Regions from separate parts of the Afipia sp. GAS231 genome, predicted to be linked through region 4. Evidence: predicted binding sites of a transcription regulator. Region 4 holds the regulator's gene; each other region holds the start of a gene.
The links. Region 4 encodes LexA, which represses DNA repair genes until DNA is damaged. Its sites were predicted from a motif close to TGTTCNNNNTGTGTTCNG; they were not measured.

Region 1 (5,422 bases), 120 kb from region 4:
GGCGTTGAATTCGGCTTCGCGCCGAACTGGTCGGCAGCGGTCGAATACGACCATCTGTTCATGGGAACGAACAACAACACCTTCACCAGCGTCTTCCCGGTCGCGGGCTTCAACACCCGCACCGACAGTATCAAGCAGAATGCCGACCTCGTCACCGTCCGCGTCAACTACCGCTGGGGCGGCCCGGTCATCGCGAAGTACTGATAGAAACGGCGTCAAACAGGACAGGAAAGGCCGGCCTCGCGCCGGCCTTTTTTGTTGTTGAGGTCAGAAGTTCCCCTGCTCCGGCCCGCAGCCTGCGTTTTGTTATCTTCCGCGGTGTGTTTGCGCGGCTACAGCGTTTCCGGTTGCGACGGCGTAGATTTGTTGCGGAAGTTGAATCGCGCAAACCGGGGAGACTTTTCATGAAGAATCTCGTTTCGGCCGCAGTCGGCCTCGCAGCACTCAGCCTCGCAGCACTCAGCCCCGCCTCGGCCGCCGATCTGGCCGCCCGTCCCTACACCAAGGCGCCTCCACCAATCATTGCCGCGGTCTATGACTGGAGCGGATTCTACATCGGTATCAACGGTGGCGGCGCATGGTCCCACAAGTGCTGGGATACGGGTCCGTTCACCTTCGGTGCGATTGCCGTTTTTGTGAGCCCCGGCGGACGTGAAGGTTGTCACAATGCGAGCGGCGGCGTGATCGGTGGTCAGGCCGGCTACCGCTGGCAGTCCGGCGCCTGGGTGTTCGGGTTGGAAGCACAGGGCGACTGGGCTGATCTGAAGGCATCCAATACCAGCTTGATCTTCCTGCCCGGGCTCACCTCTGTGACCGGCGCCACCAACAACACCAAGATCGACGCGATCGGCGTGTTCACCGGTCAGGTCGGCTACGCCTGGAACAACGTGCTGTTCTACGTGAAGGGCGGCGGCATGGTGGTCAACGACAAGTACCAAGGCACCTTCACCGGCCTCGGCACCGTGTTCGATAATGCCAGCGAAACCCGCTGGGGCGGCGCGGTTGGAGCCGGCCTCGATTTCGGTATTACGCCGAATGTCGTTGTGGGCGTCGACTACGTGCATGGGTTCATGGGCAGCCGCAACCTGACCTTCGTCTCCGCGACCACCGGAGTGCTTTCGCGCAACGAGACCATCCGTCAGGACGTCGACATGGTCACCGCCCGCCTCAGCTACAAGTTCGGCGGCCCTGTGATCGCCAAGTACTGAGCTTTGCGCAGGGGTACGGAGCTTCGTTTCAGCCATTGGAATACCGAAAGGCCGGCCTCGCGCCGGCCTTTCGCTTTTGGGTACGCCGACGCCCGGGGTGCGACATTCTGTCAGGCTGTGGCTTGGGCGTCACAGCCATCGGCCGCCAAGTTTGCTACCTCTGAATGCATCGGGGATTCCGAAACAGAAGATGCTACTGGGGAAGTGTTCGATGAAGAAGTTTCTGGTTGCCGCTGCCGGTCTTGTTGCTTCGGGTCTTGGCGCGATGCTGCTGACGTCACCGGTTTCCGCGGCGGATCTCGCCGCCCGCCCCTATACCAAGGCGCCGACGCCGATGGTGGCCGCGATCTATGACTGGAGCGGCTTCTATATCGGCCTCAACGGCGGCGGCGGATCGAGCCACAACTGCTGGGATCTGACCGCCAATAACGGCATCGCCCTTGTGCCGGTCCCGCGCGAAGGCTGCCATGACGCAACCGGCGGTTTGGCCGGTGGTCAGATCGGCTACCGCTGGCAATCGGCCAACTGGGTGTTCGGCGTCGAAGCCCAGGGCGACTGGGCCGACCTGAAGGGATCGAGCGCGAGCGCAACCGCACTCATTCCGTTCAACAACCGGACCAAGATCGATGGCATCGGCCTTTTCACCGGCCAGGTCGGTTACGCCTGGAGCAGCGTCCTGCTGTATGCGAAGGGCGGCGCCGCCGTCACCCACAACCGATACAGCAACGTCTTCACGGTAAACAACGCCTTCGGCAACGCAGGTACCGAGTTCAATTCCGCCAGCGACACCCGTTGGGGCGGCACCATCGGCGCCGGCATCGAAGTCGGCTTTGCGCCGAACTGGTCGGTGGCCGCCGAATACAACCACCTGTTCATGGGCAATCACAACATTGCCTTCGCGGCCACCGCCATCGCGGTTTCGCGCGCCGACAATATTCACCAGGACGTCGACATGGCGACCGTCCGCTTGAACTACCGCTGGGGCGGCCCGGTGATCGCGAAATACTGAGCTTCGCTTCTCCCTGCGAGAAACCTAAGGCCGGCCTTGCGCCGGCCTTTTTGTTTGTTGGGGGAACCGCCGCCTGCTGACCGCTGCTGCCAAACGAGAAGAGCTTCTTTTTTTGACGCGTTTTCTTCACGCGAACCGGTTCCCACCTCGCTTGAAAGCGCTATGGGTCAAAACAATCCGTTGATGAGTCTGCGGCGGCACTGGAAATCCTGTCCCGTTCTTCCTACGTTCCAGCTTTCGCTCATCGGCGCCCCGGACCACCCCGGCGGTACGCCCAACGTCGTGCGTCTCACGCGCGTGGAAATGCCGCTATGGATGAAATCTTGAGGGCGAAGCGCCAACAGAACGCCGGCTCCGCCTCGCGCGCGATCACGATCCGCGGCGCGCGCGAGCACAATCTCAAGAACATCGACGTCGAGATTCCCCGCGACAAGCTCGCGGTGTTCACCGGCCTGTCCGGCTCCGGCAAATCCTCGCTGGCGTTCGACACCATCTACGCCGAAGGCCAGCGCCGCTATGTCGAGTCGCTGTCGGCCTATGCCCGCCAGTTCCTGGAGATGATGCAGAAGCCCGACGTCGACCAGATCGACGGGCTGTCGCCGGCGATTTCGATCGAGCAGAAGACGACGTCGAAGAATCCGCGCTCCACCGTCGGCACCGTCACTGAGATCTACGACTACATGCGACTGCTGTGGGCCCGCGTCGGCGTGCCCTACTCGCCCGCGACGGGCCGGCCGATCGAAAGCCAGTTGGTCTCGCAGATGGTCGACCGCGTGCTGGCGCTGCCCGAGGGCACGCGGCTCTATCTGCTGGCGCCGGTCGCGCGCGGCCGCAAGGGCGAATACAAGAAGGAGCTCGCCGAATACCTCAAGAAGGGTTTTCAGCGCGTCAAGATCGACGGCACCTTCTACGAGCTCGCGGAAGCGCCGGCGCTGGACAAGAAATTCCCGCACGACATCGACGTCGTGGTCGACCGCATCGTGGTGCGGCCGGACATCGGCCAGCGCCTCGCGGAAAGCTTTGAGACCGCACTGAAGCTGGCCGAAGGCCTCGCGGTGATCGAATACGCCGACGCGCCGGCGGGTGCGGCGGAGGAGAAAAAGTCCGACAAGAAGACCGCCAAGATCCACGACAAGAGTGGGCCGGAACGGATTCTGTTTTCGGAAAAGTTCGCCTGCCCGGTGTCCGGCTTCACGATTCCAGAGATCGAGCCGAGACTCTTTTCTTTCAACAACCCCTATGGCGCCTGCCCGGCGTGCGGCGGCCTCGGCGTCGAGCAGCATATCGACGAGGACCTCGTCATTCCCGACAAGGAGATGACGCTGCGCAAGGGCGCGATCGCGCCGTGGGCAAAATCGTCCTCGCCCTATTACATCCAGACCCTGACGGCGCTGGGCAAATTCTACAAGTTCACGCTCGACACCAAGTGGAAGGATCTTCCGAAGAAGACGCAGGCCGCCCTGCTGCACGGCTCCGGCGACGACGAGATCAAGTTCTCCTATGAGGACGGGGTGCGTTCCTACGACACCAAAAAGCCGTTCGAGGGCGTCGTCACGAACCTCGAGCGCCGTTTTCGCGAGACCGAGAGCGAGTGGGCGCGCGAGGAGCTGGCAAAGTATTTCTCCGACGTTCCCTGCGCCGGCTGCAACGGCTATCGCCTCAAGCCCGAGGCTTTGTGCGTCAAGATCGGCGGCAAGCACATCGGCGAAATCTCCGAACTTTCGGTCAAGCGCGCCGGCGAATGGTTCGAGAGCGTGCCGGCGGCGCTGACCGCACAGCAGAACGAGATCGCAGTGCGGGTGCTGAAGGAGATCCGCGAGCGGCTGTCGTTCCTGCTCGACGTCGGCCTCAACTACCTGACCCTGGCGCGCGCCTCCGGCACGTTGTCGGGCGGCGAAAGCCAGCGCATTCGCCTCGCCTCGCAGATCGGCTCCGGTCTGACCGGCGTGCTCTACGTGCTGGACGAGCCCTCGATCGGCCTGCATCAGCGCGACAATGCGCGGCTGCTGGAGACGCTCAAGCGGCTGCGTGATCTCGGCAATACCGTGATCGTGGTCGAGCATGACGAGGACGCCATTCGCCTCGCCGATTTCGTGCTCGATATCGGCCCCGGCGCCGGCATGCATGGCGGCCATATCGTCGCGCAAGGCACGCCCGCCGAGATCATGGCCAATCCGAAATCGCTGACCGGCAAGTATCTCACCGGCGAATTGTCGGTGCCGATCCCCGAACGCAAGCCGCCGAACCATCGCCGCACCATCAAGGTGATCAACGCCCGCGGCAACAATCTGAAAAACGTCTCGGCGGAAATTCCGCTGGGGCTGTTCACGGCCGTCACCGGCGTCTCCGGCGGCGGCAAGTCGACGCTGTTGATCGACACGCTCTACAAGGCGATCGCGCGAAAGCTCAACAACGCCAGCGAGGGCGCAGCACCCCACGACCGCATCGAGGGCCTGGAGCATATCGACAAGATCATCGACATCGACCAGTCGCCGATCGGCCGCACCCCGCGCTCGAATCCCGCGACCTATACCGGCGCGTTCACGCCGATCCGCGAATGGTTCGCCGGCCTGCCCGAAGCCAAGGCGCGCGGCTACGAGCCCGGGCGGTTCTCGTTCAACGTCAAGGGCGGCCGCTGCGAGGCCTGCCAGGGCGACGGCGTCATCAAGATCGAGATGCACTTTTTGCCCGACGTCTACGTCACCTGCGACGCCTGCAAGGGCAAGCGCTACAATCGCGAAACGCTGGAAGTCCTGTTCAAGGGCAAGAGCATCGCCGACGTGCTCGACATGACCGTCGAGGAAGCCGCCGAATTCTTCAAGGCGGTGCCGCGCGTCCGCGAAACCTTCAAGACGCTGCACCGCGTCGGCCTCGACTACATCCATGTCGGCCAGCAGGCCACGACCTTGTCCGGCGGCGAAGCCCAGCGCGTCAAGCTAGCGAAGGAGCTGTCCAAGCGCGCCACGGGCCGCACGCTCTACATCCTCGACGAGCCGACCACCGGCCTGCATTTCCACGACGTCGCGAAACTATTGGAAGTGCTGCACGAGCTGGTGTCGCAGGGCAACACGGTGGTGGTGATCGAGCACAACCTCGAAGTCATCAAGACCGCCGACTGGGTGATCGACCTCGGCCCCGAAGGCGGCGACGGCGGCGGCGAAATCGTCGCCTGGGGCCCGCCGGAGGACATCGTCAAGGCGCCGCG
Region 2 (5,422 bases), 1.5 Mb from region 4:
GGCTCGCCTCGTGCACATAGGCGCGCGGATCGGAACCGCCGCGCAGGAACGAGAAATTGGTGGTGATGCCGATCTCGGCATAGGGGATGTGCAAAGGCCCGTTCATGCGAACAGCCCGTGCACGAACCATTTGGCCTCGACCGGTTCGCCCTCTTTGTCCCTAAGTTCGCTTTCATAGAGCCCGTCGCGAAAGATCCAGAAACGCAAGCCCGCTTCATCCTCGATACGGAAATAATCCCGCGTCAACGCGCGGCCGCTCTGCTTCCACCATTCCATGGCGATGCGTTCGGGTCCCTCCACCCGCGCCACCGTGTGGGTGACGCGGCGCCAGGTGAATTGATGCGGCGGTCCGTCGGGTATGGTCGCAAACGGCACATTGATCGGCTCGGGCCTTTCGAACAGCCGCAACGGCCGCAGCGGCGGCTCGCTTGCGACGCGATCGGGCCACGCCGCCTGAACCGCTGTCGCCAGATGATGCTGTGCGGGCACCGCCAATGCCGCATGTTCCGGAATATGGGTGTCCTGCGGCAGATGCACGACGACGCGTTTGCCCCCGATGCGCGCGGCGATGCGGTCGATCAAAGCGGCGAGTTCGTCATTGTCATGCACGGACGCATCGAGGTCGCGCTGCTGCTGCACCATGATTTCGGTGCGGCTTGCGGACAGGCGAATGAGGTCGAAACCGAAGCCGGGATCGAGGGGATCGTTGAGCGCCTCGAGCCGCTCGCGAAACAGCCGGTCGATCACCTCACGCTTCGTCGCCGGGCGCCCGGTATCGACGGCAATCGTGCGCACCGCGCCGTCGGTGCGGAAAAAACTCGCTTCCAGCCGTCGCGCGCCCTTGCCCTGTTTGTCCATCGCCGCGACCAGCATGGCTGCGAGCGCGGACAAGTTCATCGCGATCACGTTTTCGGTGGCGACCGGTTCGGGAAAGCGTTTCTCGACGATGTAATCCGGCAGCGGTTTGCGCGGACTGATCGGCGCGTCGCCCTGCCCCAGCGCATGCTCCAGGTGCGCGGTGAAACCGGCGCCGAATCTTGCCGCGATCTCGTGGCGCGCGCGCGACGCGACATCGCCGATGGTTTTTAAACCGGCGCGACGCAGGCCACTCGCGATGACCTCTGCCGCACCGAGCGCAGATACCGGCAGCGGCGCGACGGCCTTGGCCTCCTCGCCGTCGACGATGATTTTTCCCGACACATGCCGCGTCAGGGTGCGGGCGCAGACGGAGGTCGAGGCGATCGCCGCGCTGACGGCAAAGCCACGTTGTGTCAGCGCACTGGTGACGGCCTGCAGCAGCGCAGCCTCGCCGCCGAACAGATGGGCGCAGCCGGTGATATCGAGGAACAGCCCATGCGGCGGATCGAGCGCCACCAGCGGCGTGAAGCGGTCGCACCAGTCGGCTATGTCATTGAGCGTCTTGGCGTCGGCGGCCTCGTCGGCATCGAACACCGTCAATTCCGGGCAGATCGCGCGGGCATTGGCGAGCGGCAGGCCAATCGAAAGGCCGGAGCGCTCGGCGAGATCATCGAGCGCGTAAATCACCAGCGCATTGTTTTGCTTGGAGATGACGACGATGGGCGCGTCGCTGGGAACGTCGCTGGCAGTCGCGTTCCCTCCCCCCTTGCGGGGTCCGAGGCGAGCGGAGCTCGCTCTCGAGGTTAGGGAGGGGGGTGGCGGCGAAGACGGTGGTTGTGGCTTACCCCTCTCCCCCGCCCTCCCCCGCAAGGGGGGAGGGAGCGCACCGTTCGTGTCGTAAGAGTTTTGGCCATTCGATTGAACGGTGTGACCCGCGGCGGCACCCCCACCCCAGCCCTCCCCCGCAAGCGGGAGAGGGAGCCGACTGCCCGTGCCGTTAGAGTTCTCATGCGCTACGCTTGAAACCGTGAGCGTAAACTGCCGCTTGATGCGGTCGATGGGCAGGCGTGGCAGCCACAGGCTGAGGATACGTCGACGGTTCTCTCGACGGTTCTCTTGACGGTTCTCTTGATGGTTCTCTTGCCGGTTCGCTGAAAAGGCACTCATCACATTTCCATTCCATGATCCACCGCCCGACCGGGCCATGACGGTTACGAACCAGCTGCGCGTCGAACACCGGCGCGCCCCAGGCACTCCAAGGCGCCGCAGGCATTGAGGGTGATCCCGGCGGCGAATGCGCCGCGCGCACGATCCATCGTGTTTCCGCGGTCGAAGGTTGCGGTGTGGCCGCCACCCGCAGCAGCAAGGCGGTGACGCCGGAGGCTTGCGCGGCCAGTGTGAGTTTGCGGCTGGCAACGAGATCGAGCTGCCGCGCCTCGCCCCAGACTTCCAGCACCACCGCGCCGAGCGCGTCGCAGGCCAGCGCGTCGGCGGCGGTGCGTAGCGCGGCATCGGCGTCGGCAGCACGCACGGTCACCAGCAGGCGCGGATCGAGGCCGAGCTCGCAAAGCCCACTCATCGACAACGCGCCGGATTCCAGTTCTGAAAAATCCTGCCGCACCCAGACCAGCGGCCGGCGCGGCGTCAGCCGCCCGGCGAGGCCGGCGATGAAGCCGGTGGCCGCCGCGCTCTGGTGGCCTTCCGAAAACACCTCATGCACCGCAGCCATGGCGAGACCGCCTTGCAGTGTCGCGTCGGCGCCGGCGTGACCGAGCGCGACCTTGTGATGCGCATGCGCATCGCCCGATGTTTCGATGCGCTCGATGCTGCCGCGCAAGCGCGCAAGCGTGCTGGTGTGTGCGGTGCTCATGCCCCGCTCCTCTGGGAATTTGGGCCTTCAGGTTCTTTCGAATGAACCCGCGGCTGGCTCATTTGTTCATGATATGTTCTAATATAAAGCTAACAGGACGCCGGGAGTCAATCGGGATTGATGCCTGAGCGATTCATGAGCGGAATCAAAGGGATTCAGGGATGGACGTGCAGCGCAAGCTGGAAATCCTGGCGGATGCCGCCAAATACGACGCCTCCTGCGCCTCCAGCGGCACCGAGCAGCGGGATTCCAGCGACGGCAAAGGCCTCGGCTCGACCGCGCCCGGCATGGGCATCTGCCATTCCTACGCGCCGGACGGCCGCTGCATCTCGCTATTGAAAGTGCTGCTCACCAATGCCTGCAATTACGATTGCTTGTATTGCGTCAACCGCGCCTCCAGCAACGTGCCGCGTGCCCGCTTCACCGTCGACGAGGTGGTGAAGCTGACGATCGATTTCTACCGCCGCAATTACATCGAAGGCTTGTTTCTCTCCTCCGGCATCATTCGCAGCGCCGACTACACCATGGAGCAGGTGGTGGGTGTCGCGCGAAAACTGCGCGAAGAACATCACTTCCGCGGCTACATCCATCTCAAGACCATTCCGGAGGCCGACGACGCGCTGATCACGGAGGCCGGCAAATATGCCGACCGTCTTTCCATCAACATCGAAGTGCCCGAGGAAACCAGTCTGGCCAGACTGGCGCCGGAGAAAGACCTCCGCGCGATCCGCCGCACCATGGGCCGGTTGCGGCTGAAACTCGACGAAGCCAAGGATAACAGCAGGACTGCGACCAAGGCCAAGCCACCACGCTTTGCGCCGGCCGGCCAGAGCACGCAGATGATCATCGGTGCGGACGCCGCCAACGACAAAACCATTCTGGACACCAGCGCCAATCTCTACGGCTCCTACCGGCTCAAGCGGGTGTACTATTCGGCATTCAGCCCGATCCCCGATGCCAGCCGCGCGTTGCCGCTAGCCGCACCGCCGCTGATCCGCGAGCACCGGCTCTATCAGGCCGACTGGCTGATGCGGTTCTACGGTTTCGACGCCGGCGAGATCGTCGAAGAGCGCGCCGGCATGCTGCCGCTCGACATCGATCCGAAACTCGCCTGGGCGTTGCGGCATCGCGAACGTTTCCCGCTCGACGTCGCCACCGCCAGCCGCGAAGAGCTGCTGCGCGTGCCGGGCTTCGGCACCAAAGCCGTCGAACGCATCATCGCCACGCGCCGGCTGACGAATATTCGCGTCGAAGATCTGGCGCGGCTCAACATTCCCAAGAACAAGGCGCTGCCGTTCATCGTTCTCGGTAATCACCGGCCGCCAGGACATCTACTCGATGGCGAAGCGCTGGCAGCGCGGTTCAAGCCGAAGGCGGTGCAGATGGGATTTGGATTTTGATTGTCATTCCGGGGCGATGCGAAGCATCGAACCCGGAATCCCGAGATTCCGGGTCTGGTGCTAACGCACCATCCCGGAATGACAGAGCCCTTATCGCTTCGCTCACAATGACGGAAGTGAGGAGTAACCGATGCACTTCATCACCATCGACGGCGAAACCGATTTCAACGGCTGGCGCAACGCCGCCCGCGCGCTGGCGCTGAATGAGGTAAAGCCGTCCAACGTGACCTGGCGGGTGCGCGGCGACGCGCCGGAACTGTTCGAACCGACAACACCGCCACCCGAGCCGCCGCACGGCACCTTCAACGTATCCGGCAAGTTCATCGAACTGGCGCAGACCGCGATCCTTAATCGCAATCCCGAACGGTTCGCCATGTTCTATCGCCTGCTGTGGCGGTTGCGCGGTCATCACGACCTGCTCGATATCGCAACCGACCCTGACGTCGCCGAGATCGCGGGCATGGCCAAGGCGGTGCGCCGCGACGAGCACAAGATGCACGCCTTTGTCCGCTTCCGCGAAGTCGGCCGCGAACAGAAAGCGCATTACGTTGCCTGGTTCGAACCGGAACACCACATCGTCGAACTCGCCGCTCCCTTCTTCGCACGCCGCTTCGCCGACATGCCGTGGTCGATCCTGACGCCCGATGTCTGCGCACATTGGGATGGCCACGCGGTCTCGATCACGCCGGGCGTGGCCAAGACCGAGGCTCCGACGGAAGATCGCCTGGAGGAAACCTGGCGACGCTATTACGCCAGCATCTTCAATCCGGCGCGACTGAAGGTGAAGGCGATGCAGAACGAGATGCCGAAGAAATATTGGCGGAACCTGCCGGAGGCCTCGTTGATTAAGCCTTTGATCGCCGGCGCGGAGCGAAACGCCAGTGCGATGATCGCGAATGCAGCAACCGAACCGCACAAGGCGCAGAAGCGACTGGAACCGGAGATGGCCCGTCAACACACCGGCGACCAACTCGAAACGCTGCGCGAGGAAGCCGCGCAGTGCCGCGCCTGCCCGCTGTGGAAGGACGCCACCCAAACCGTGTTCGGCGAAGGACCGATAACGGCGAAGGTGATGCTGGTCGGCGAACAGCCCGGCGACAAGGAAGACCTCGCCGGACAACCTTTCGTCGGTCCCGCCGGCCAAATGCTCGACCGCGCGCTGGCGGAAGCCGGTATCGATCGCCGCAAGGTTTATGTCACCAACGCCGTCAAGCATTTCAAATTCGTGCCGCGCGGAAAAATCCGTCTGCACCAGAAGCCCAATACGCCTGAGATCAACGCCTGCCGGCCCTGG
Region 3 (5,422 bases), 3.0 Mb from region 4:
TTTCCGGGCGCGAACCGGTGCCCACTTCGCTTGAAAACGCTTTCGTTAATCCTTGCGGCCAGCGAGTTGCTCTTTCAGCGCCGCCAGTTTGGCGAACGGTGAATTCGGATCGGCCGGACGGTCGCGGTCACGCGGGGCTGCCGTGGTCGCCCACTGACGGTGCGACGGGCCACCCTTGTCGCGGCTACCCTTGTCGCGTCCGCCGAAATCGCGGCCCTTGTCGCGCGGGCCGCGGTCGCCGCCGCCCTTGTTGCGGTCGCCGCCACTTTTGTTGCGATCGCCGCCGCCGCCGAACTTGCGGTCGGGACGATCACCACCGCCCTTTTCCTTGTCGCGGTCACGGCCCCGGTTTTCGAAGCGCGGACGCTCGGGACGCGCATCAGTTGTTGCCGGTGCGCCATCGGCAGGTGTGCCCTGGGCGGGCGTCGCGGCAACCGCGCCATCGGCTGGCGCGCCTTCGCGCGGTTTTCGGAACTCGTTGTTGCGACGGCCGCGCCGGTGGCGCTGCTCGCCGCGCGGTGCACCCTCGGCGCCCTCGCCGGCGGGGCTAGCTGCCTGCGCGTCACCTTGCGGCCGGCCGTGATGGCGCTGGCGGTTGCGGTCGTGATGCGGACGGCGCTCGTCGGAACGGCCGCCGGGCCGCCAGACTTCGATCAGCACCGGCTCGGCCGGCGCATCGGGTGCTGTTGCTTCGGTGCCACCAGCAGCGGCTTCGACAGGCGCAGTTTCGCTGGCGGCGGCTTCTGGTGCGGCCTCCGCGGACCCTTCCGCGACAGTGGTTTCCGGAGGTGTCGCCTCGACAGATGCTGCCTCGACGGGCGCGGGCTCCGGCGCCGTTTCGGCGACGGGCTCGGGCATAACTTCGACGACAGTCTCCGGTGTGGCTTCGACCGCGGCGGGGGCTTCCTCGCCTGCGACCGGGGTCAGCGCGGCCGACGGCGCGGGATCGCCGGACACCGGCTGATCGACCTGATCGACAACATCCGCCATCGTGATTTCGGCCGGCCACCCGGATTCATCCACCACGGTCTCTGGTGCGGCTTCCGAAGTTGCTGCCGAAGTTGCTTCCGAAATTTCTTGCACCACCGGCTTCGGCGGCAGCGGCGCGCGGCGGTCCATGCGATAGCCGAGCGCGCGCAGGATCGAGGCGAAATCTTCACCGGCCGATCCCGTCAGCGAGGTCATCGCCTGCGTCACCACAAAGCTGCGGCCGTCGAATGCACCAGCCGGCTTTTCGCCGGGCGAACTCTCGCGCCACGCCAGAGCGGGACGAATGAGATCGGCGAGACGTTCCAGGATATCGACGCGCACCGCGCGCTCGCCGCACTGGCGATAGCCGAGCAGGCGGTAGGCGTCGCGCGGCAGCGCCTTGTCGATCGCGAAAGACGTACGGCCCGAACTCGCCAGATGCTGCGCACCGGACAAAGCCGACATATCGACATTGTCCTGCTTCTCGGCCCACAGCAATGAGGCCAGCGCGCGCGCGGCGGGTTTGAGCAACGCCGGGAAATAGATGTGATAGGCGCCGAAGCGGACGCCATATTTGCGCAGGGTCGCGCGCGACGCCTGGTCGAGATCCTTCATCTCGGCGGAAATCTTGGTGCGCTCGAGCACGCCGAGCGCTTCGACCAACTGGAACGCGATGCCGCGGCCGATGCCGGTGATGTCCTCGGCCTTCGACAGCCCGAACAGCGGGCCGAGCAGCTTTTCGATATGCGTCTTCAGGTACAGATCGAGCCGGGCCTGTACCGCCTCGCGCGGCGCGCCGTTCAGCCGATCGTCGGCGATGATGCGCAGCCGCGGATGCAGCGCGTCGTCGGCGGCGACGAGTTTCGCCACCGCATCGCCGGTCCAGCGGATGGTGCCGTCGGAGGTCAGCACGAACTGATCGTCGGGGGCTGCGGCGAGCTTTTCGGCGCGCGCGTCGATCTCGCCGGCCAGCACCTGTTGCGCCGCCGCCTGCAGCGCCTTGGCATCTGAGCCTGCCTCTGCTGCATCCGGCGCAAAGGTGAATCCGTCGAGGCGGCCGATCGCATGGCCTTCCACGATCACTTCGCCGGTCTTGCCAATTTCCGTATTCAAAACACTGTTCTCCCGCAGGCGGCGCATCAATACACTGGTACGGCGGTCAACGAAACGCTCCGTTAGCCGTTCATGCAGCGCATCGGACAATTTATTTTCGACCTCGCGCGTAATCCCTTGCCAGTGATCGGGGTCGGAAAGCCAGTCCGGCCGGTTGGCGACGAAGGTCCAGGTGCGGATTTGCGCGATCCGGCCCGACAGCGTGTCGATATCGCCATTGGCGTTATCGGCCTGGTCGACCTGGGCGCGGAACCATTCATCGGGAATCCGGCCCTTTTTCATCAGAAAACCGTACAGCGTGGTCACGAGTTCGGCATGGGCGGCCGGCGCCAGCCGCCGGTAATCCGGGATCTGGCAGGCGTCCCACAGCCGTTCCACGGCTTTGGCCCCATGGGCCATGTCGCGGACATCGCCGTCGCGGGCGGCGTGGTCGAGCACGCGCAAATCCTCGGCAATCGGCGCGCGGGTCAGAACCTCGTGGCTCGGCGACACCGCCAGGGAGACCTGCAGCGAGCCCAGGGAAGCAAAATCCAGCTTGGAATTGCGCCATTGCAGCATTTTGACGCTGTCGAAGGTGTGGTTCTGCAGCGCATTGACCAGCTCCGGCTCGAACGGCGCGCAGCGGCCGGTGGTGCCAAAGGTGCCGTTGCGGGTGGCGCGGCCGGCGCGGCCGGCGATCTGCGCGAATTCGGACGGTGTCAGCCGGCGGAACTGGTAACCGTCGTATTTGCGATCGGACGCAAAGGCGACGTGATCGACGTCGAGGTTGAGCCCCATTCCAACGGCATCGGTCGCAACAAGGTAATCGACGTCGCCGTTCTGGAACATCGCGACCTGCGCATTCCGTGTGCGCGGCGACAGCGAGCCCAGCACCACGGCGGCCCCGCCATGCTGCCGCCGGATCAGTTCCGCGATCGCATAGACCTCGTCGGCCGAGAACGCGACGATCGCGGTGCGGCGCGGCTGCCGCGTGATCTTGCGGTCGCCGGCGAATTCGAGCTGCGACAGCCGCGGCCTTGTGACGATGGAGGCGCCCGGCAGCAGCCGCTCGATGATGGGACGCATGGTCGCAGCGCCCAACAGCAGCGTCTCGTCGCGGCCGCGGCGGTGCAGGATGCGATCGGTGAAAACATGCCCGCGTTCGAGATCGGCCGCGATCTGGATTTCGTCGACGGCGAGAAACGACACGTCGATGTCGCGCGGCATCGCCTCGACGGTGGAGACCCAGTAGCGCGGATTTTTCGGCTTGATCTTCTCTTCGCCGGTGATCAGCGCGACGCTCTCGGCACCCGCGCGATCCACGATCTTGTTGTAGACCTCGCGCGCGAGCAGCCGCAGCGGCAGGCCGATCACGCCGGAGGAATGCGCCAGCATCCGCTCGATCGCCAGATGCGTCTTGCCGGTATTGGTCGGCCCAAGCACCGCGGTGACGCCTGCGCCGGGAGCGCGCTCGTGGGCGAACGGGGAATGAGAGAAAGTCATATTTTACGGGTGTTTCTTGCTGCTCAGTTCGTCATTGCGAGGAGCGAAGCGACGAAGCAATCCAGTCTTTCTTCGTGTGGCAAGATGGATTGCTTCGCTTCGCTCGCAATGACGGAAAAACCTCTGTGCCTCGGCGTCATTTCAGCCGATTCTGTTTCATTCTGCGACGGTGATGCGGTCGCGCTTAAGCTCTGGAACGAGTCTGGAACGAATCGCGTCCGAATCGCAGACTCCTACGTAAACCGGCTTCGTTCTCCGCAACATCTCGCGTGGCTGCGATCGGGAGGGCACTAGATCAAGTTTGAGGGGCCTCCACAAGAACAGGTTTTTCGGCGGAAACGTTAAGAACAAAGCGGCGTCGGAGTCGAATCAGAAGCGGTGAAGAGTCAAGGCGGATTCCAGTGGGTTCGTCATTCCGGGGCGCGAAGCGAACCTCAGGGGTGCAATTGCACCCCCGGGGAATCTCGAGATTCCGGGTTCGATGCTTCGCATCGCCCCGGAATGACTCGCTCTTATTGCTCCGTCATGCCCGGGCTTGTCCCGGGCATCCACGTCTTTCTTCGCTGCTGAACCAAAGACGTGGATGGCCGGGTCAAGCCCGGCCATGACGAGAAACTATTACCCTACTGCGTCCGCGCCACCTTCGGCGGCGCCGCGGTGGTCACGAACGTGGTCGCTTCCAGCATCGCGGGGCCGAGCGGCGTCGGGATCACCATGCGGAACGGCACCAGGATGCGGGTGCCGGCGACGGGAACGAAGACGACTTCCATGTTGCGCTGGGTGGCGAGCCACTTGATCACCGGGCGATCGGGGATATAGCCCGCCACCGGCGTGAAATAGATCGCGCAGACCACGGCGGGGCCGTGATAGCCGTTCTCGGCCTTCACGGTTTCCATCCGCTTGTAATCGAGCTTGAGGTCGTAGCGCAGGCGGCCGTCGAACACGCCGGTGCCGGTGCGGCAGGCGTCGGGCGTCAGCACTTCGCCGGTGCCGGGCACGCGGATCATCGAGCCGGTCATGGGATCGAGCACGTTTTTGCGCTGCGCGTCGGTGACGACGATGCGGTCGGGATCGACCGGCGGCACCGGATCGATCGAAAAGTCCTTCACCCCGCCATTGGCGAGGTTGAGCCGGATGGTCTCGGACTTCTTTTGGGTGGTGGTGGTGGCGACATAGGCGGACGAGACCAGCGCGCCGTTGACGACCCGGCCCTGGCTGGCGCCGGAACCGGAGCCGCCGGAAAACGCCTTCAGCAGCCCGGCGCTGCCGCCTTGCGCGGAAGCCGAAAACACGTCGTCGCCGATTTCGATGGTCCAGGTGCCCTTGCCGACCGCGATGCCGGACAGCGTGGCCTCATAACGGGCATCCACCCGCCCCTGCGCGGACGCGCTCCCGGGCGCGGCCACGAGCCAAACCCCGGCGCAAAGGCCGAAAAACAGCCCCAGACGGGGCGCAATGGCGGTGGATCGGGTCACGAAAGCGGGATTCCAAATTTGGCTGCAAGGCGGTTGGCTGAACTGCAAGGTCATCTAAGCAAAAATATCCGGCAAACAACGCGAATTTCGCGAAAAGCCGGCCGCTTCGGGCCAGCGGGGGATATGTCCCCATGATGCGGCGGGGAATGCGCCGTTTATATGGTACGGAAAACAGGGCGTTTTCGTCGCCAGGCGCCGCGCGCCGCGCCCCAAAATGCGTCCAAATCAGCCGCCGGAACCGCTGATCGGCCGCCTGTTCCGCGCTTTTCTTGGACGTCCAAACCTTGACGGTTCGGGCCTCTCGCCCTATACGTCCGCGGTTCCTGCAAATGGACGCGATTTTGGACCCCTGCGCGGCGCATGATGCGCTGCCCGAAGGCGGG
Region 4 (5,422 bases):
ATCGAGGGCGCGCGCTCGCGCGGCCTGGCTGCTGTCCACGTGACATCGACGGATGACGTGGCAAAGGCACTCACCGCACTTGGGATCCAGCTTTGAAATCTGAGAGGATTTGCCCGTGGCCTTGATGCCGGTTGCCGACGCGCTTGCCGCCATTCTCGCGGGCGCCGACCCGCTGCCCGAGGAAATGGTCGCGCTCGATACCGCCTGGCATCGCGTGCTGGCGCACGACGTCGCCGCCCGCCGCACGCAGCCGCCGCAGGCGATGTCGGCAATGGACGGCTACGCGGTACGCGCCGCCGACGCCTCTAACCTCACCGCGCGGCTGAAGGTGATCGGCGAGGTCGCCGCCGGCCGCCCGTTCGAGCGCAAGGTCGGCGCGGGCGAAGCGGTGCGGATTTTCACCGGCGGTGTCATCCCCGATGGCGCCGATGCCGTCATCATCCAGGAAGACACGACGGTCCAGGGCGATCACATCGGCATCACCGAGGCCGCGGTCACCGGGCGCCATATCCGCCCCGCCGGGGTCGATTTCCGCGAGGGCGACGTCTTGCTTTCGGGTGGCAGCCGCCTCACCGACCGCGATCTGTCGCTCGCCGCCGGCATGAACTATCCGGAGCTTGCCGTGCGCCGCCGTCCCAAGGTCGCCGTGCTCGCCACCGGCGACGAGCTTGTCATGCCGGGCAACATCCCCGGCCCCGGGCAGATCGTCTATTCCAACGGCTATGCGCTGCGCGCGCTGGCGCGGGCCGAGGGCGCCGAGACCGTCGATCTCGGCATTGCCGCCGACACGGTCGCCGCCACCACCGAAGGCATCCGCCGCGCCCGCGATACCGGCGCCGACATCCTGATCACCACCGGCGGGGCGTCCGTCGGCGACCACGACCTCGTCAAGCAGTCGCTGGAGGCCGAGGACGTCGCCATGGCGTTCTGGCGGATCGCGATGCGGCCCGGCAAGCCGATGATGCATGGACGGTTAGGGGCGATGCGGGTGATCGGCCTGCCCGGCAATCCGGTCTCGTCCTATGTCTGCGGTTTCCTGTTTCTGGTGCCGTTGATTCGCGCGCTTTCGGGCCGCAAAAACATCCATCACGTCAGGGAGCCCGCGCTGCTCGGCCGAGATCTTAGCGCCAACGACCAGCGCGAAGACTATCTGCGCGCCCGCCTCGAGGAGCATGCCGACGGCACGCTGACGGCGGTACCGGTCAATCATCAGGACTCGTCGCTGCTTGGAAATCTCGCTGCGGCACGGGCACTTCTGATACGTCCGCCGTTTGCGCCGGCGGCTCAGAAGGGCGCGCCTTGCGAGGTCCTTCGGCTGCCGGGGTGAAGCCCTGCGCGACACCTGCTGCCAAAACCCGGCCCACGTTCACCCCAAATTAAGTGGTTGCGGAACACATATCGAACATATAGTGTCCGTTCATGATTTGTTTCGAGAATTAGTGTCTACCTGGGGAGTTTTTTGAACTCCCGGGAATCCAGACCTGAAGTCTCGAAACCGGACGAACGCCGCCAACCGGGGGAATGCTCGCGATGCTTACGCGCAAACAGTACGAACTTCTGCGTTTCATCAATGAACGGCTGAAGGAGGCCGGGGTACCGCCCTCGTTCGACGAGATGAAGGACGCGCTCGACCTGCGTTCGAAATCCGGCATCCACCGCCTCATCACCGCGCTGGAAGAGCGCGGCTTCATCCGCCGCCTGCCCAACCGCGCCCGCGCCATCGAGGTCATCAAGCTTCCCGAACTGGCCGGCAGCGGTAACGGCAATGGCCGCCGCGGCTTCACGCCGAGTGTCATCGAGGGCACGTTGGGCAAGGTCCGCACCGCCAGCGCCGCCGCCGAGGATGACAGCAACCGCCCGGTCTCCGTCCCCGTGATGGGCCGGATCGCCGCCGGTACGCCGATCGAGGCGCTGCAGACCCGCAGCCACACCATCAGCGTGCCGCCCGACATGCTCGGAAGCGGCGAACATTACGCGCTCGAAGTGCGCGGCGACTCGATGGTGGACGCCGGCATTCTCGACGGCGACATGGCTCTGATCCAGCGCAACGAGACCGCCGACACCGGCGATATCGTGGTGGCCCTGATCGACGAGGAGGAAGCCACCCTGAAGCGCTTCCGCCGCCGCGGCGCCTCGATCGCGCTCGAGCCCGCCAATGCCTCCTACGAGGTCCGCATCCTGCCGCCGAACCGGGTCCGGATTCAGGGCAAGCTGATCGGGCTGTACCGAAAGTATTGATCGGCGCCCGTCAGGCGCCGGCCCCGACATCGACCAATGCCCCGGCCGTCGGCCGGGGTTTTTTGTTGCGCCTTTGGAACCAAGACGCGTTAGCGCGTTTGTGATGGAAGGCACCGGCGTGGAGCCGCAGAATTGCCCCGAAGGCGGACGAGGCTCCGCGCCAATGTCCACTCTGATAGAGGCCTGTGCCTCCGAGAGACACGGGTCAGCTATCTCAATCGAGGGAGCCATCCGATGTGTGACTATAGTCTGCACGCCGTGGCATCGCGCCCCGCCAAAGTCGGAGAGACGCTGATCACCACCACCTTCCGCGGTACGTCGACCCGCGGCTTTGCATCCGAAAACGAACTTGCCGTCGCGGTCTGCATGCTTCCCGGCACCGAGCTCGCGTTCGCGCGAGAGGTCAAATATGACAACCGCTGGATCTGGACGCGGACGCTCGACTGGCGGGTCGGCGTTTTCAACCATATCGAGCCTGAGACGCCCGATCGTCACCACGATGCGATCGAATTTCCGGACGGAAGCCGCGTGCTGGTGACCCAGTTGTGCGAAGGCCAGCACGTCACCGTGCTGCAACTGCCGGTGCTTACGCCGGCCGTGGAACGCGCGCCTGCGGCCGTTGCGCCGACGGCGACGACCTCATTTTTCATCGGCTGAGTCCTGCGGATGAAACACTTCGCCGGCCACAGCCGGCGGAGTGACACCGACGAATTGGGGAGCGAGCGGTGGTCAACAAGGTTACATGGCAACGCGCCGGACGCGTCACCGAGCCTGGCCGCTACATGTTCAGGTTCGGCTGGCTGACGGTGAGCGCCGACGATCTCGCGATCTGGCGGCAGTATCCGGAAGCCGCCTTCACGCTGGTCTACCTGCCCTCGGAGCCGGATGCGCCGGAAGAGTTTCATCTCGGCGCTTTTGAGCTACCGACCAGCTCCGCGCCGAGCGAGCATTGACGCAGAGCCTTTTCGGTTCTGATTGAATCAGAACCGGGCTCTACTTTTTTGTTTTGACGCGTTTTCTCTACGCGAACCGGCGTCCACTTCGCTCGAAAACGCTATGGCGCACCTCACTCCTCCGCCTGCAGGTCAGCGTCCGACGGCGTCGCATCGACGGCGCGCGGCGACGGCTTGCGCGGCGCCAGCACGGCGCTGTCGGTTTCGCCGTCCTCGGCGATCGCCTTTGACCAAGGACGGTCGATCCCTCCAGGTTTGACGGCGTCGACGACAAATCCGTCGCGGCCGCGCCGCAGCGCCAGCGCGCCCTGCCGGCGCAGGCGCTCGGTGTCGATCACCGACGCGGCGCAGCCACCAGGCGGCTGCCGCATCGTCACGATCAGCGCCGTGCGCTCGCAATCATCCGCCAGCGCCTCGGGCCGCTGCGCCCATGCGACCAGGGCGCCATTAGACGATGCGGTCACGCAGCCGTTGTCGTCGCAGGAGACGCCCTCACCGAGTGTGGCGTCGTCGGCGGTTCGCACATCGGCATCCCCCGCCAGCCACTCCCGGACCAGGAAGGCATCCTTGGAGCCTTTGGCGGCCTGCATCAGATGCAGCCGCCCGTCCTGGCCGCGTACGCCGACATGGCGGCCATCGGCGGACACCAGGATATCCGGCTGAGGCAGCCGCGCCGCCCACACTGTCGCGACCAGCAGCAGCGCCACGCCGGACCAGCGCAGCGGCGTGCGCAACAGGCCGAGCAGGATGATGCCGGCACTGGCGGCAATCAGTGGACCGATGCCGAACGCCGGCACCCGGCCGACTGCCCCGGGCAAGCCCGCAACCCACTGCGTCACCGAGATCATCCAGTCGATGCCGAGCCCCATCAGCCACCAGAAGAAGCCGTCGAAGCCGAACGGCATGGCGACCAGACCGAGCAGGCCCGCCGGCATCACCACCGCCGAGACCACCGGCATCGCCGCGAGATTGGCCAGCACCCCATAGGGCGTCACCCGATGAAAGTGAAACGCCGCGTACGGCGTGGTCGCGAGCCCCGCCACCAGCGAGGCCAACAGCAGCACCATGATTTCACGGCCGCCCCACAGCGCGACGCGCGCGGTCGCGGAATGTTCTGCGGTGGCGAACAAACGCGGCATGCCGATCTGCACCAGCGCGACCAAACCCAGCGTCGCCGCAAACGACATCTGAAAGCTCGGATGTACCAAAGCCTCCGGCGCGATCGCGAGCACGATCATGGCCGCGACCGCGAGCGTGCGGAAGGTGACGGCGCGGCGGTCGACCATGACCGCGATCAGCACCACCGCGGTCATGAAGAACGACCGTTGCGTCGCGACCTCGGCGCCCGACAGCAGCAGATAGAAGGCGGCGGCCACAAGGGCTGCCGCCGCCGACCATTTCTTGATCGGTTAGCTCGCGGTCAACGCCGGAAACAGTGCCAGCAGCGCCCGCACCGCAAAGAACACGACGCCGGCGACCACAGCCATGTGGTAACCCGAGATCGACAGCACGTGGCCGAGGCCGGAGATGAACATCGCGTCGTTGACCGGCGTCGTGATCGCATCGCGGCGCCCGGTCAGAAGTGCGGTCGCGATCGCGCGCCGGTCGCCGTCGAGCACGGTGCGGATCCGGGCGTCGATCGCATCGCGCAGGTTCTGCATCAGGGCCGAATAGCGCAACGCCCACCCGCCGGCGGCCGGCGGCTCCGTGGTCCTGATCGCGCCCATCGCGAAGCCGGAAGCCCCGATCCCGGAGAAGAACATGTCGCGGCCGAAATCGTAGGAGCCCGGCCGCAGCGGCGCCAGCGGCGGCAACAGCCGCGCCTTCAACTCGACGAAACTGCCGACCGCGGGTGCGGTGCCCTTCTTCACCGACAGCCGCACGCGCTCCAGCTTTGTCGTTCCGCGCGCACTTTCCATGGTGACGACCCGCAGCACGAAACGGTCAGTGCGCTCGCGGATGTCTCGGGTCTCGACGAAGCCGGTCAGCGTCACCGAAAACATCGGCCGCGCCAGCACGCCATGCGCGATCCGCGCGGTCTTCCAGGTCGCGGTGGCAAAACCTGCCGCAACCGCCGCGATCATGACAGCCACGGCAAAGAATTTCTGCCGCCGCAACAGCAACGCGATCACGCCGAGCGCCACCGCCGCGGTAGCGGCCACCGACAGCACCGGCTCGTGATCGGCAGCAAAATAAAAAGCAATGCCGGTGCCGAACGCGACCGGCACCCA

Region 1: uvrA (excinuclease ABC subunit UvrA) is a predicted target of LexA. The motif match lies at 2,433-2,450, and genes of this name have one in related genera.
Region 2: BLS26_RS29970 (putative DNA modification/repair radical SAM protein) is a predicted target of LexA. The motif match lies at 2,792-2,809, and genes of this name have one in related genera.
Region 3: BLS26_RS15355 (helicase-related protein) is a predicted target of LexA. The motif match lies at 3,757-3,774, and genes of this name have one in related genera.

Annotation. Positions count from the first base shown of each region.
Region 1 is NZ_LT629703.1:147,921-153,342, forward strand. Features, by position in the region: gene BLS26_RS00645 (outer membrane protein) at 1-204, shown strand, start outside; gene BLS26_RS00650 (outer membrane protein) at 405-1,208, shown strand; gene BLS26_RS00655 (outer membrane protein) at 1,420-2,217, shown strand; gene uvrA (excinuclease ABC subunit UvrA) at 2,529-5,422, shown strand, end outside.
Region 2 is NZ_LT629703.1:6,375,199-6,380,620, reverse strand. Features, by position in the region: gene BLS26_RS29985 (error-prone DNA polymerase) at 1-106, opposite strand, end outside; gene BLS26_RS29980 (DNA polymerase Y family protein) at 103-1,917, opposite strand; gene BLS26_RS29975 (ImuA family protein) at 1,865-2,728, opposite strand; gene BLS26_RS29970 (putative DNA modification/repair radical SAM protein) at 2,890-4,128, shown strand; gene BLS26_RS29965 (UdgX family uracil-DNA binding protein) at 4,259-5,422, shown strand, end outside.
Region 3 is NZ_LT629703.1:3,242,685-3,248,106, forward strand. Features, by position in the region: gene BLS26_RS15355 (helicase-related protein) at 46-3,564, opposite strand; gene BLS26_RS15360 (DUF3108 domain-containing protein) at 4,188-4,970, opposite strand.
Region 4 is NZ_LT629703.1:269,717-275,138, forward strand. Features, by position in the region: gene BLS26_RS01200 (HAD-IA family hydrolase) at 1-96, shown strand, start outside; gene glp (gephyrin-like molybdotransferase Glp) at 116-1,327, shown strand; gene lexA (transcriptional repressor LexA) at 1,531-2,238, shown strand; gene BLS26_RS01215 (hypothetical protein) at 2,473-2,895, shown strand; gene BLS26_RS01220 (hypothetical protein) at 2,964-3,191, shown strand; partial or broken gene BLS26_RS01225 (ComEC/Rec2 family competence protein) at 3,305-5,422, opposite strand, start outside.